DNA from 3 places in the Pseudomonas sp. GW821-FHT01E10 genome. Region 1 is predicted to be linked to each of the others. Evidence: predicted binding sites of a transcription regulator. Region 1 holds the regulator's gene; each other region holds the start of a gene.
What was found. The regulator sigma-54, encoded in region 1, starts transcription at its own class of promoters, with help from an activator protein. The targets are predictions, from matches to a motif close to ANTGGCATNNANNTTGCTNT.

Region 2: the regulator sigma-54 is predicted to act here: its motif matches at 1,589-1,608, upstream of glnA (glutamate--ammonia ligase).
Region 3: the regulator sigma-54 is predicted to act here: its motif matches at 1,142-1,161, upstream of AC07V0_RS10950 (circularly permuted type 2 ATP-grasp protein).

What each region holds. Positions count from the first base shown of each region.
Region 1 covers NZ_JBWKWT010000003.1:25,108-28,387, forward strand. Annotated here, with positions in the region: gene rapZ (RNase adapter RapZ) at 1-50, opposite strand, end outside; gene ptsN (PTS IIA-like nitrogen regulatory protein PtsN) at 53-517, opposite strand; gene hpf (ribosome hibernation-promoting factor, HPF/YfiA family) at 530-838, opposite strand; gene AC07V0_RS06590 (RNA polymerase factor sigma-54) at 913-2,406, opposite strand; gene lptB (LPS export ABC transporter ATP-binding protein) at 2,591-3,280, opposite strand, start outside.
Region 2 covers NZ_JBWKWT010000002.1:407,350-410,629, reverse strand. Annotated here, with positions in the region: gene glnA (glutamate--ammonia ligase) at 88-1,494, opposite strand; gene thiI (tRNA uracil 4-sulfurtransferase ThiI) at 1,823-3,277, shown strand.
Region 3 covers NZ_JBWKWT010000004.1:409,527-412,806, reverse strand. Annotated here, with positions in the region: gene AC07V0_RS10960 (hypothetical protein) at 41-274, shown strand; gene AC07V0_RS10955 (ribonuclease E inhibitor RraB) at 473-814, shown strand; gene AC07V0_RS10950 (circularly permuted type 2 ATP-grasp protein) at 1,194-2,603, shown strand; gene AC07V0_RS10945 (alpha-E domain-containing protein) at 2,616-3,280, shown strand, end outside.

The DNA of each region.
Region 1 (3,280 bases):
GCAGTGCTTTTACCTGAGCCGGAGCGGCCGCTGACGATGATCAGGCGCATGATTAGTGACCGTTTTGCTCGTCCAGGACAACCTGATACAAGGCTTCGTTGCTCGGGGCGCTGCGCAGTTTTTCACGCACTTCCTTGCGATCAAGCATGCTGGCGATCTGGCGCAGCAACTCCAGGTGCGCATCGGTGGCGGCTTCGGGGACCAGCAGTACAAACAGCAGGTCAACCGGAGCGCCGTCGATGGCGTCGAAATCGATGGGTGCATCCAGGTGCATCAAGGCACTGATGGGCGATCCGCAGCCCTTGAGACGGCAGTGGGGGATGGCGATACCGTTGCCAAAGCCGGTGGAACCGAGTTTTTCACGGGCGACCAGACTCTCGAAGACATCCTGCATGGCCAGATCCGGCACTTCGCGATGGATGAGGTTGGCAATTTGCTCGAGGGCTTTCTTTTTACTGCCGCCCGGCACGTTCACCAGGGAACGGCCGGGGGTCAGGATGCTTTCAAGTCGGATCATGGGTTGGGAGTGTTAACGACCGGTCGCGCCCTGGAGGAGGCTCTGGGTCTTTTCCTTATGCTTTTTGAGTTGTTTATCCAGCTTGTCGGTCAGTGCGTCGATCGCTGCGTACATATCGGTATGTTCCGCGTTAGCGACCACCTCATTGCCGGGAATATGCAGCGTGGCTTCGATTTTCTGCTTGAGCTTCTCGACCGTCATCGTGACCTGCACGTTGGTGATCTTGTCGAAATGCCTCTCTAATCGTTCGAGTTTTTCGCCGATGTAGGTGCGAAGAGGTTCGGTCACTTCCAGTTGGTGTCCACTGATGTTGACTTGCATACAGCTTCTCCTTCGTTGCCAGTGCATAAAGCGGTAGATCCGATGATCTACCACTGGAACGCTGTGGCGTGGCTCTACATCAACCGCTTGCGTTCGCTCGAAGGCGCGATTCCTAGGGATTCGCGGTACTTGGCGACGGTGCGGCGAGCCACCTGAATGCCTTGTGCCTCCAGTAAACCAGCGATCTTGCTGTCACTCAACGGCTTTTTCTGATTTTCCGCGGCAACCAGTTTTTTGATGATCGCGCGGATCGCCGTAGACGAGCATTCACCGCCTTCGGAGGTACTGACGTGGCTGGAAAAAAAGTATTTCAGTTCATAGATGCCCCGTGGGGTATGCATGAATTTTTGCGTGGTCACCCGTGAAATCGTCGATTCGTGCATGCCCACCGCTTCGGCGATGTCATGCAGCACCAGCGGTTTCATGGCCTCGTCGCCGTACTCCAGGAAGCCGCGTTGATGCTCGACGATCTGGGTGGCCACTTTCATCAGGGTTTCGTTGCGGCTTTGCAGGCTCTTGATGAACCAGCGAGCCTCCTGCAACTGATTACGCATGAAGGTGTTGTCAGCGCTGGTATCGGCGCGGCGTACGAAGCCGGCGTATTGGGCGTTGACCCGCAGGCGCGGCACCGACTCCTGGTTCAGTTCCACCAGCCAGCGCTCGTTGTCCTTGCGCACGATCACGTCGGGAACGACGTATTCGGCTTCGGTGGACTCGATTTGCGACCCCGGGCGCGGGTTGAGGCTCTGGACCAGTTCGATCACCTGGCGCAGTTCATCTTCCTTGAGCTTCATACGGCGCATCAGCTGGCTGTAGTCGCGGCTGCCGAGCAGGTCGATGTAATCGGTGACCAGGCGCTTGGCCTCGGTCAGCCAAGGGGTCTTGGCGGGCAGTTGGCGCAGTTGCAGCAGCAGGCATTCACCGAGGTTGCGGGCGCCGATACCGGCGGGCTCGAATTGCTGGATGCGGTGCAGGACGGCTTCGATTTCGTCCAGTTCGATGTCCAGTTCCGGATCGAAGGCCTCGAGGATTTCCTCGAGGGTTTCGTCCAGATAGCCCTGATTGTTGATGCAGTCGATCAGGGTCACGGCGATCAGGCGATCGGTGTCGGACATCGGTGCCAGGTTCAGTTGCCAGAGCAAATGGCTTTGCAGGCTTTCACCGGCCGAAGTACGGGTGGTGAAATCCCACTCGTCGTCATCGTTGCTCGGCAGGCTGCTGGCGCTGGTCTGGTAGACGTCTTCCCAGGCGGTATCGACAGGCAATTCGTTGGGAATGCGCTCGTTCCAGTCGCCTTCCTCAAGGTTATCCACCGTCGGGGCGGTTTCCTGGTAGGAGGGTTCCTGAATGTCGGTGTTGGGTTGCTGTTCGGCTTTGTCGGCCAAGGGGTCTGCGTTATCGAAGTCGTCGCCTTCTTCCTGGCGTTCGAGCATCGGATTGGACTCCAGGGCCTCCTGGATTTCCTGTTGCAGGTCCAGGGTCGACAATTGGAGCAGGCGGATGGCCTGTTGCAGCTGCGGTGTCATCGTCAGCTGCTGGCCCATTCTCAAGACTAGCGATGGTTTCATGGCAGGGGCTTAACACCTTATTCGCCGGCGCACATGCGCCATCCACTACAGGGCGCCGAAGCGCCAAACATAAGCAAATTATATGCCTGAAACTGAAGTGTTTGCCTAGAGCGCTGTAACAATAAAAAACTATTGATTTTTTATTGATATGAGCACCAAGGCGACTGGCCAGGCACCTCAGCGCTTACAGGCGGAACTCATGGCCCAGATACACTTCCTTGACCAGTTCGTTGGCCAGGATGGTGGCGGAGTCGCCTTCAGCGATCAGCTGGCCATCGTTGACGATGTAGGCGGTTTCGCAGATGTCCAGGGTTTCACGGACGTTGTGGTCAGTGATCAGCACGCCAATGCCTTTGGCCTTGAGGTGGTGGATGATCTGCTTGATGTCGCCCACCGAGATCGGGTCCACGCCGGCGAAGGGTTCGTCGAGGAGGATGAATTTCGGGTTGGTGGCCAGTGCCCGGGCGATTTCCACCCGACGGCGTTCACCACCGGACAGGCTCATGCCAAGGCTGTCACGAATGTGGTGGATGTGAAATTCCTGCAGCAGGCTTTCCAGCTCTTTGCGGCGACCGGCCTTGTCGAGCTCCTTGCGGGTCTCGAGGATGGCCATGATATTGTCGGTCACCGACAGCTTGCGGAAGATCGACGCTTCTTGCGGAAGATAGCCGATACCGGCCTTCGCGCGACCGTGCATCGGCTGGTGGCTGACGTCCAGGTCATCGATCAGTACGCGACCCTGATCGGCCTGTACCAGACCCACGATCATGTAAAAACAGGTGGTTTTGCCGGCGCCGTTGGGGCCAAGCAGGCCGACGATCTGGCCGCTGTCGATGGACAGGCTGACGTCACGCACGACCTGGCGGCTCTTGTA
Region 2 (3,280 bases), on a different contig from region 1:
GCATTCGATGACAGACGTTCGCCCACAAAAAAGGCCTCCCGAAGGAGGCCTCTCTTTTGTCACGCTGCGTAGTGCAGCGCTACCGGATCAGCAGCTGTAGTACAGCTCATATTCCAGTGGGTGTACGAAGGTACGAACCTTGATTTCTTCTTCGCTTTTCAGAGCGATGTAAGCGTCGATGAAGTCGTCGCTGAAAACGCCGCCTTTGGTCAGGAACGCACGACCTTTGTCCAGCTCTTCCAGGGCTTCTTTCAGGCTGCCGCAAACTTGTGGGATCTCTTTCGCCTCTTCAGGCGGCAGGTCGTACAGGTTTTTGTCAGCTGCGTCGCCAGGGTGGATCTTGTTCTGGATGCCGTCCAGGCCAGCCATCAACAGTGCAGCGAAGCCCAGGTACGGGTTAGCTGCTGGATCCGGGAAACGGGCTTCGATACGGCGAGCGCGAGGGCTGGACACGTAAGGAATACGGATCGAAGCGGAACGGTTGCGAGCCGAGTAGGCCAGCATCACTGGAGCTTCGAAGCCTGGGACCAGACGCTTGTAGGAGTTGGTCGACGGGTTGGTGAAGCCGTTCAGAGCCTTACCGTGCTTGATGATGCCGCCGATGAAGTACAGGGCGGTATCGGACAGGCCGGCATAGCCTTCGCCAGCGAAGGTGTTCTTGCCATCTTTGGCGATGGACAGGTGAACGTGCATACCCGAACCGTTGTCGCCGTACAGCGGCTTAGGCATGAAGGTCGCGGTGCGGCCGTATGCGTCAGCTACGTTGTGTACGCAGTATTTCAGGGTCTGAACTTCGTCAGCCTTGGCAACCAGGGTGTTGAACTTCACGCCGATTTCGTTCTGACCGGCAGTCGCCACTTCGTGGTGGTGAACTTCGATGGTCAGGCCCATTTCTTCCATGGCGTTGCACATGGAGGTACGGATTTCGTGGTCGTGGTCGAACGGCGGAACCGGGAAGTAGCCGCCTTTGACGCCTGGACGGTGGCCTTTGTTGCCGCCTTCCACGTCCTGGTCGGACATCCACGAACCTTGTTCGGAGTAGATTTTGAACATCGAGCCAGAGATGTCGGACTTGAACTTCACTTCGTCGAAGATGAAGAACTCAGGCTCTGGACCCACAAATACGGTGTCGCCGATACCGGTCGACTTCAGGTATTCCTCGGCACGCTTGGCGATCGCCCGTGGGTCACGGTCGTAGCCTTGCATGGTCGAAGGCTCGATCACGTCGCAAACCAGGATCAGGGTCGGCTCTTCGGTGAACGGGTCGAGAACGGCAGTGGTGTCGTCCGGCATCAGGATCATGTCGGAAGCTTCGATGCCTTTCCAGCCAGCGATGGAGGAACCGTCGAACATTTTGCCTTCTTCGAAGAAAGCTTCATCCAGCGCATCGCGAGCCGGCATGGTCACGTGGTGCTGAGTGCCTTTGGTGTCCGTGAAGCGCAGATCAATCCACTTGACGTCATGATCTTTGATGAGTTGAACCGACTTCGACATAGTGTCCTCCGGGTGGCTTAGGGCTAGTAATGGATGCCCTTAAATGTGGGTGATGCCGGCGCGAATACTCTGCCATGGCAACCTGCCTCACAAGGGAGCAAATTGCATGCCAGTGCCTCATCATGGGTTTTTTGCCCCAATATCACGCTTGCAAGGGGGCGGCGCACCATAAAGCGCAAAATATCGCCCTGTAATGTAGCGTCGATTTTCATAAATGACCTGTTTTGGTGCATGCAAAACCTTCTGCACATTAACTGGTTAAACCTTGAGCAATTTCCGCTATAATCCGCGCCCCCCTTTTTCGGCTGGCCCTGCGCGCGCTGTTTTCATGAAACTAATCGTAAAAGTCTTCCCCGAGATCACCATCAAGAGCCGCCCGGTACGGATGCGTTTCATCCGCCAGTTGGCCAAAAACATCCGTACCGTGCTCCGCGACCTGGACCCGGCCGTGGTGGTGAACGGTGTGTGGGACAATCTCGAGCTGGAAACCCGCGTCAGCGACCCCAAGGTCCTGAAAGAGATGGGCGAGCGCCTGACTTGCACGCCGGGCATCGCGCACTTTTTGCAGATCGACGAGTACCCGCTGGGCGACTTCGACGACATCGTCGAGAAGTGCAAGCAGCACTACGGCGATGCGCTGGCCGGGAAGATTTTCTCGGTGCGCTGCAAGCGCGCCGGCAAGCACCCATTCAGTTCGATAGACATCGAGAAATATGTCGGCAGCCAGTTGCGCCGTCAGTGTGGTGCCGCCGGGATCGACCTGAAAAAGCCCGAAATCGAAGTCCGTATCGAAGTTCGCGACCAACGGTTGTTCGTGATCCACAGCCAGCACAACGGCATCGGCGGTTATCCGCTCGGGGCCCTGGAACAGACGCTTGTACTGATGTCCGGCGGCTTCGATTCCACCGTTGCGGCCTACCAGATCATGCGCCGCGGGCTGATGAGCCACTTCTGCTTCTTCAACCTGGGCGGACGCGCCCACGAATTGGGCGTCATGGAAGTCGCGCACTTCATCTGGAAGAAGTACGGCAGCTCCCAACGCGTGTTATTTGTCAGTGTGCCGTTCGAGGAAGTTCTGGGAGAAATTCTCGGGAAAGTCGATAACAGTCATATGGGTGTAGTTTTGAAGCGTATGATGTTGCGCGCTGCTTCCCGAATTGCCGATCGACTGCACATCGAAGCGCTGGTCACGGGTGAGGCGATCTCCCAGGTGTCGAGCCAGACGTTGCCGAACCTGTCCGTGATCGACTGCGTAACCGACAAGCTGGTCTTGCGTCCACTGATCGCCAGTCACAAGCAGGACATCATCGACACGGCCAACGAGATCGGCACCGCCGATTTCGCCCGGCACATGCCGGAGTACTGCGGGGTCATCTCGGTCAATCCGAAGACGGCGGCCAAGCGCTACCGCGTGGAGCACGAAGAGAAAGAATTCGACATGGCAGTCCTTGAGCGCGCGCTCGAGAACGCCAAACTGGTGCCGATCGATCGGGTGATCGACGAATTGGGCCAGGACTTGCAGATTGAAGAAGTCAGCGAAGCGCTGGCGGGCCAGATCATCATCGATATCCGTCACCCGGATGCCGCCGAAGACGACCCGCTGGAGCTTCCTGGTATCGAGGTACAGACGATGCCGTTTTATGCACTGAACGCTCGTTTCAAGGAACTGGACCCTACTCGCCAGTACCTGCTGTATTGCGACAAAGGCGTGATGAGTCGCCTGCATGCCCACCATTTGCTCAGTGAGGGGCATGCCAATGTGCGCGTTTATCGACCGAGCTAAGTG
Region 3 (3,280 bases), on a different contig from region 1:
AGATGTAAGCCCATCCATGGGTTTTACCGAGGAGGCACCGATGCAAAAGTGGAAAATCACTTTCGTGGATGATCACGGTGAATCAGTCGACGAACTCTTCGAGTGCGAGGAGTGCCCGAGCAAGGAGCAAGCCGCCAAACTCGTTCGCGCCCGACGCCTGCCGGTCGCTGCCGAACTGGACCTCAATGATCTGGAGGGTCGTACCGCTGATCCGACCGTCAAAAGTCTGAAATCCCAAAACAGCATTGAAATCCTCAGTATTACTCCGATTTGATACACCTCCTGTCACATTCACCACCAGGCCTTGGCAGCGGCTCTGTCTTGAGGCTACTCTGCAACCGAGATCAGCGAGTGACTCGCTAAGGTCTGGTCTTGTCAGCTACATGCTTGTTTCCCGGCGGCAACCTCTGTTGCCGCATCGAAAGTGCAGGGAATACGGAAAGTCTATCCATCAGTCTGAGGGGGACGTTTCATGAGCACAGCCTATCAAGAAGACATCAGCAGCAGCGTGCTGCGCCGCATGAAAGAAGGCGGTTTCGATTTTTCACGATTCCATCCCATCGAGTTCTACGCCATTTTCCCGGACGAGGAGCGGGCACGCAGGGCGGCAGGTCATTTTTGTGGTGAATCCTTGAATGCCCAGATCAGCGCGCGTGACGACGGCGCGTGGTCGCTGGAACTGAGCAAAGTGATGTACGCCACCTACGACGGGATCGGCGACTTCGAGCAGGACTTCGAGGCGGTGGTCGAGCCTCTGGGTGGCATCATCGAGGGATGGGGCGTCAAACAGGAGATACGAGGGCTACTCGCATAAGCTTATGAACAGTGACACTTAGTAACGGCTGACCTTTGGGTTGGCCGTTTTTGTTTCGATCTTTTTATTTCGCCACATTTCAAACGGACAAAAAAAAGCCACCTGAACAGGCGGCTAAAGGGAAGAGCGATCAGTTTTCCAGCGAATGTACGGATTATCCGCATCTCCCTCCCGAGCAGTGAAATCAACTCTGACTATGCTGCTGATAGGCGACAGCATTGCTTCGCCATGAAGCGGGGGCGATCAGGGTGGGGCATTTACCGCACAGGATTGGTGCGGTGCGCGCAGCGACATTATCCAACTGATTGATATCAAAGCGTTTCTGCCTATGGCACGGGCCTTGCGAAGGCCTGGATGTCCGTGTGACAAGGAGTACGGCATGATCCGCACCTTTTTTGATGAAATGTACGATGCCGGCGGCCAGGTCCGTCCGCATTATCGGGAGTTTGCCCGTTGGCTGGCCGAAACGCCTGACGAGCTTTTGGCACAACGGCGACGCGAGGCCGATCTGTTATTTCATCGTGCCGGGATTACCTTCACGCTCTATGGTGATGAGCAGGGGACAGAGCGCCTGATTCCCTTCGACACCATTCCCCGCAGCATCCCCGCCAGTGAATGGCGGGTCGTCGAACGCGGCTGCATTCAGCGGGTCAAGGCATTGAACATGTTCCTTGCCGACCTCTATCACGAGCAGCGCATCATCAAGGCCGGCATCATCCCGGCCGAACAAGTGCTGGCCAACGAGCAATACCAGTTGGCGATGCAAGGGCTGGATCTGCACCGCGATATCTATTCGCACATTTCCGGTGTCGACCTGGTGCGCGATGGCGACGGCACCTACTACGTGCTCGAAGACAACCTGCGTACCCCCAGCGGCGTGAGCTACATGCTCGAAGACCGCAAGATGATGATGCGCCTGTTCCCCGAGTTGTTCGCGGCCCAGCGCATCGCACCGATCGACCACTACCCGAACCTGCTGCTCGACACTCTGAAAAGCTCCAGCCCGATCGACAACCCGAGCGTGGTGGTGCTGACGCCGGGGCGTTTCAACAGTGCGTTTTTCGAGCATGCGTTCCTCGCTCGGGAAATGGGCGTTGAACTGGTGGAAGGCGCCGACCTGTTCGTGCGCGACGACAAGGTGTTCATGCGCACCACGGACGGGCCGAAAGCGGTCGACGTGATCTACCGTCGCCTCGACGATGCGTTCCTCGATCCGCTGGCGTTCAACCCCGATTCGATGCTTGGCGTTCCAGGGCTGCTGTCGTCCTACCGCTCCGGCAATGTGGTGCTGGCGAATGCCATCGGCACCGGGGTCGCGGACGACAAGTCGGTGTATCCCTTCGTCACGGACATGATTCGTTTCTACCTCGATGAAGAGCCGATCCTGAAGAACGTGCCGACGTGGCAGTGTCGTAATCCTTCTGAACTGTCCCACGTGCTGGCCAACCTTCCGGAGCTGGTGGTCAAGGAAACCCAAGGCTCCGGCGGTTACGGAATGCTGGTGGGGCCGGCGGCGACGGCAGCGGAGATCGAGTCTTTCCGCGAGCGGATCAAAGCCAAGCCCCACGCGTACATCGCGCAACCGACGTTGTCGTTGTCGACCTGTCCGACCTTTGTCGAAAACGGCATCGCACCGCGCCACATCGACCTGCGTCCGTTTGTATTGTCTGGCCGCGAAACCCGGGTTGTGCCCGGCGGTTTGACCCGTGTCGCCTTGCGTGAAGGCTCCCTGGTGGTGAACTCGTCCCAGGGCGGCGGAACCAAGGACACCTGGGTGGTCGAGGATTGAAGGAAGCTTGCCATGTTAAGTAGAACTGCCTCGGATCTGTACTGGATGTCGCGTTACCTGGAGCGGGCGGAAAACCTCGCGCGGATGCTCGACATCAGTTATTCGCTGTCGCTGATGCCCCAGGACGGTCGTGGCGACGGCTTGCACGAACTGGCCATGCCGTTGCTGATCACTGGCACCCTGGACGATTACCTGGCGCGCCACGGCGATCTGCATGCCGAACGGCTGCTGCATTTTTTCGCCCTGGACGCGGCCAACCCGGCGAGCATCTACAGCTGCCTCGGTGCCGCGCGAGCCAGCGCCCATGCGGTGCGTGGGCGAATCACCGCCGACATGTGGGAAAACATCAACGCCACCTGGCTGGAAATTCGCGGGATCGCCGAGCAGGGCTTGAGTCGCTACGGCATGAGCCGTTTCTGTGAGTGGATCAAGGAACGTTCCCACCTGTTCCGCGGCGCTTGCTACGGCACGATCATGCGTAACGACGCGTTCCGCTTCATTCGTCTGGGCACCTTCATCGAAAGGGCCGACAACACCTTGCGCCTGCTAGATGCCCGTTACGAAATGGCCGGCGATCAAGCCGAAGCAGTCAGTGACGGTACGGCCCACGCCTATTACCAATGGAGCGCCTTGTTGCGGGCCTTGTCATCGTTCGAGGCCTACACCGAAATCTACCG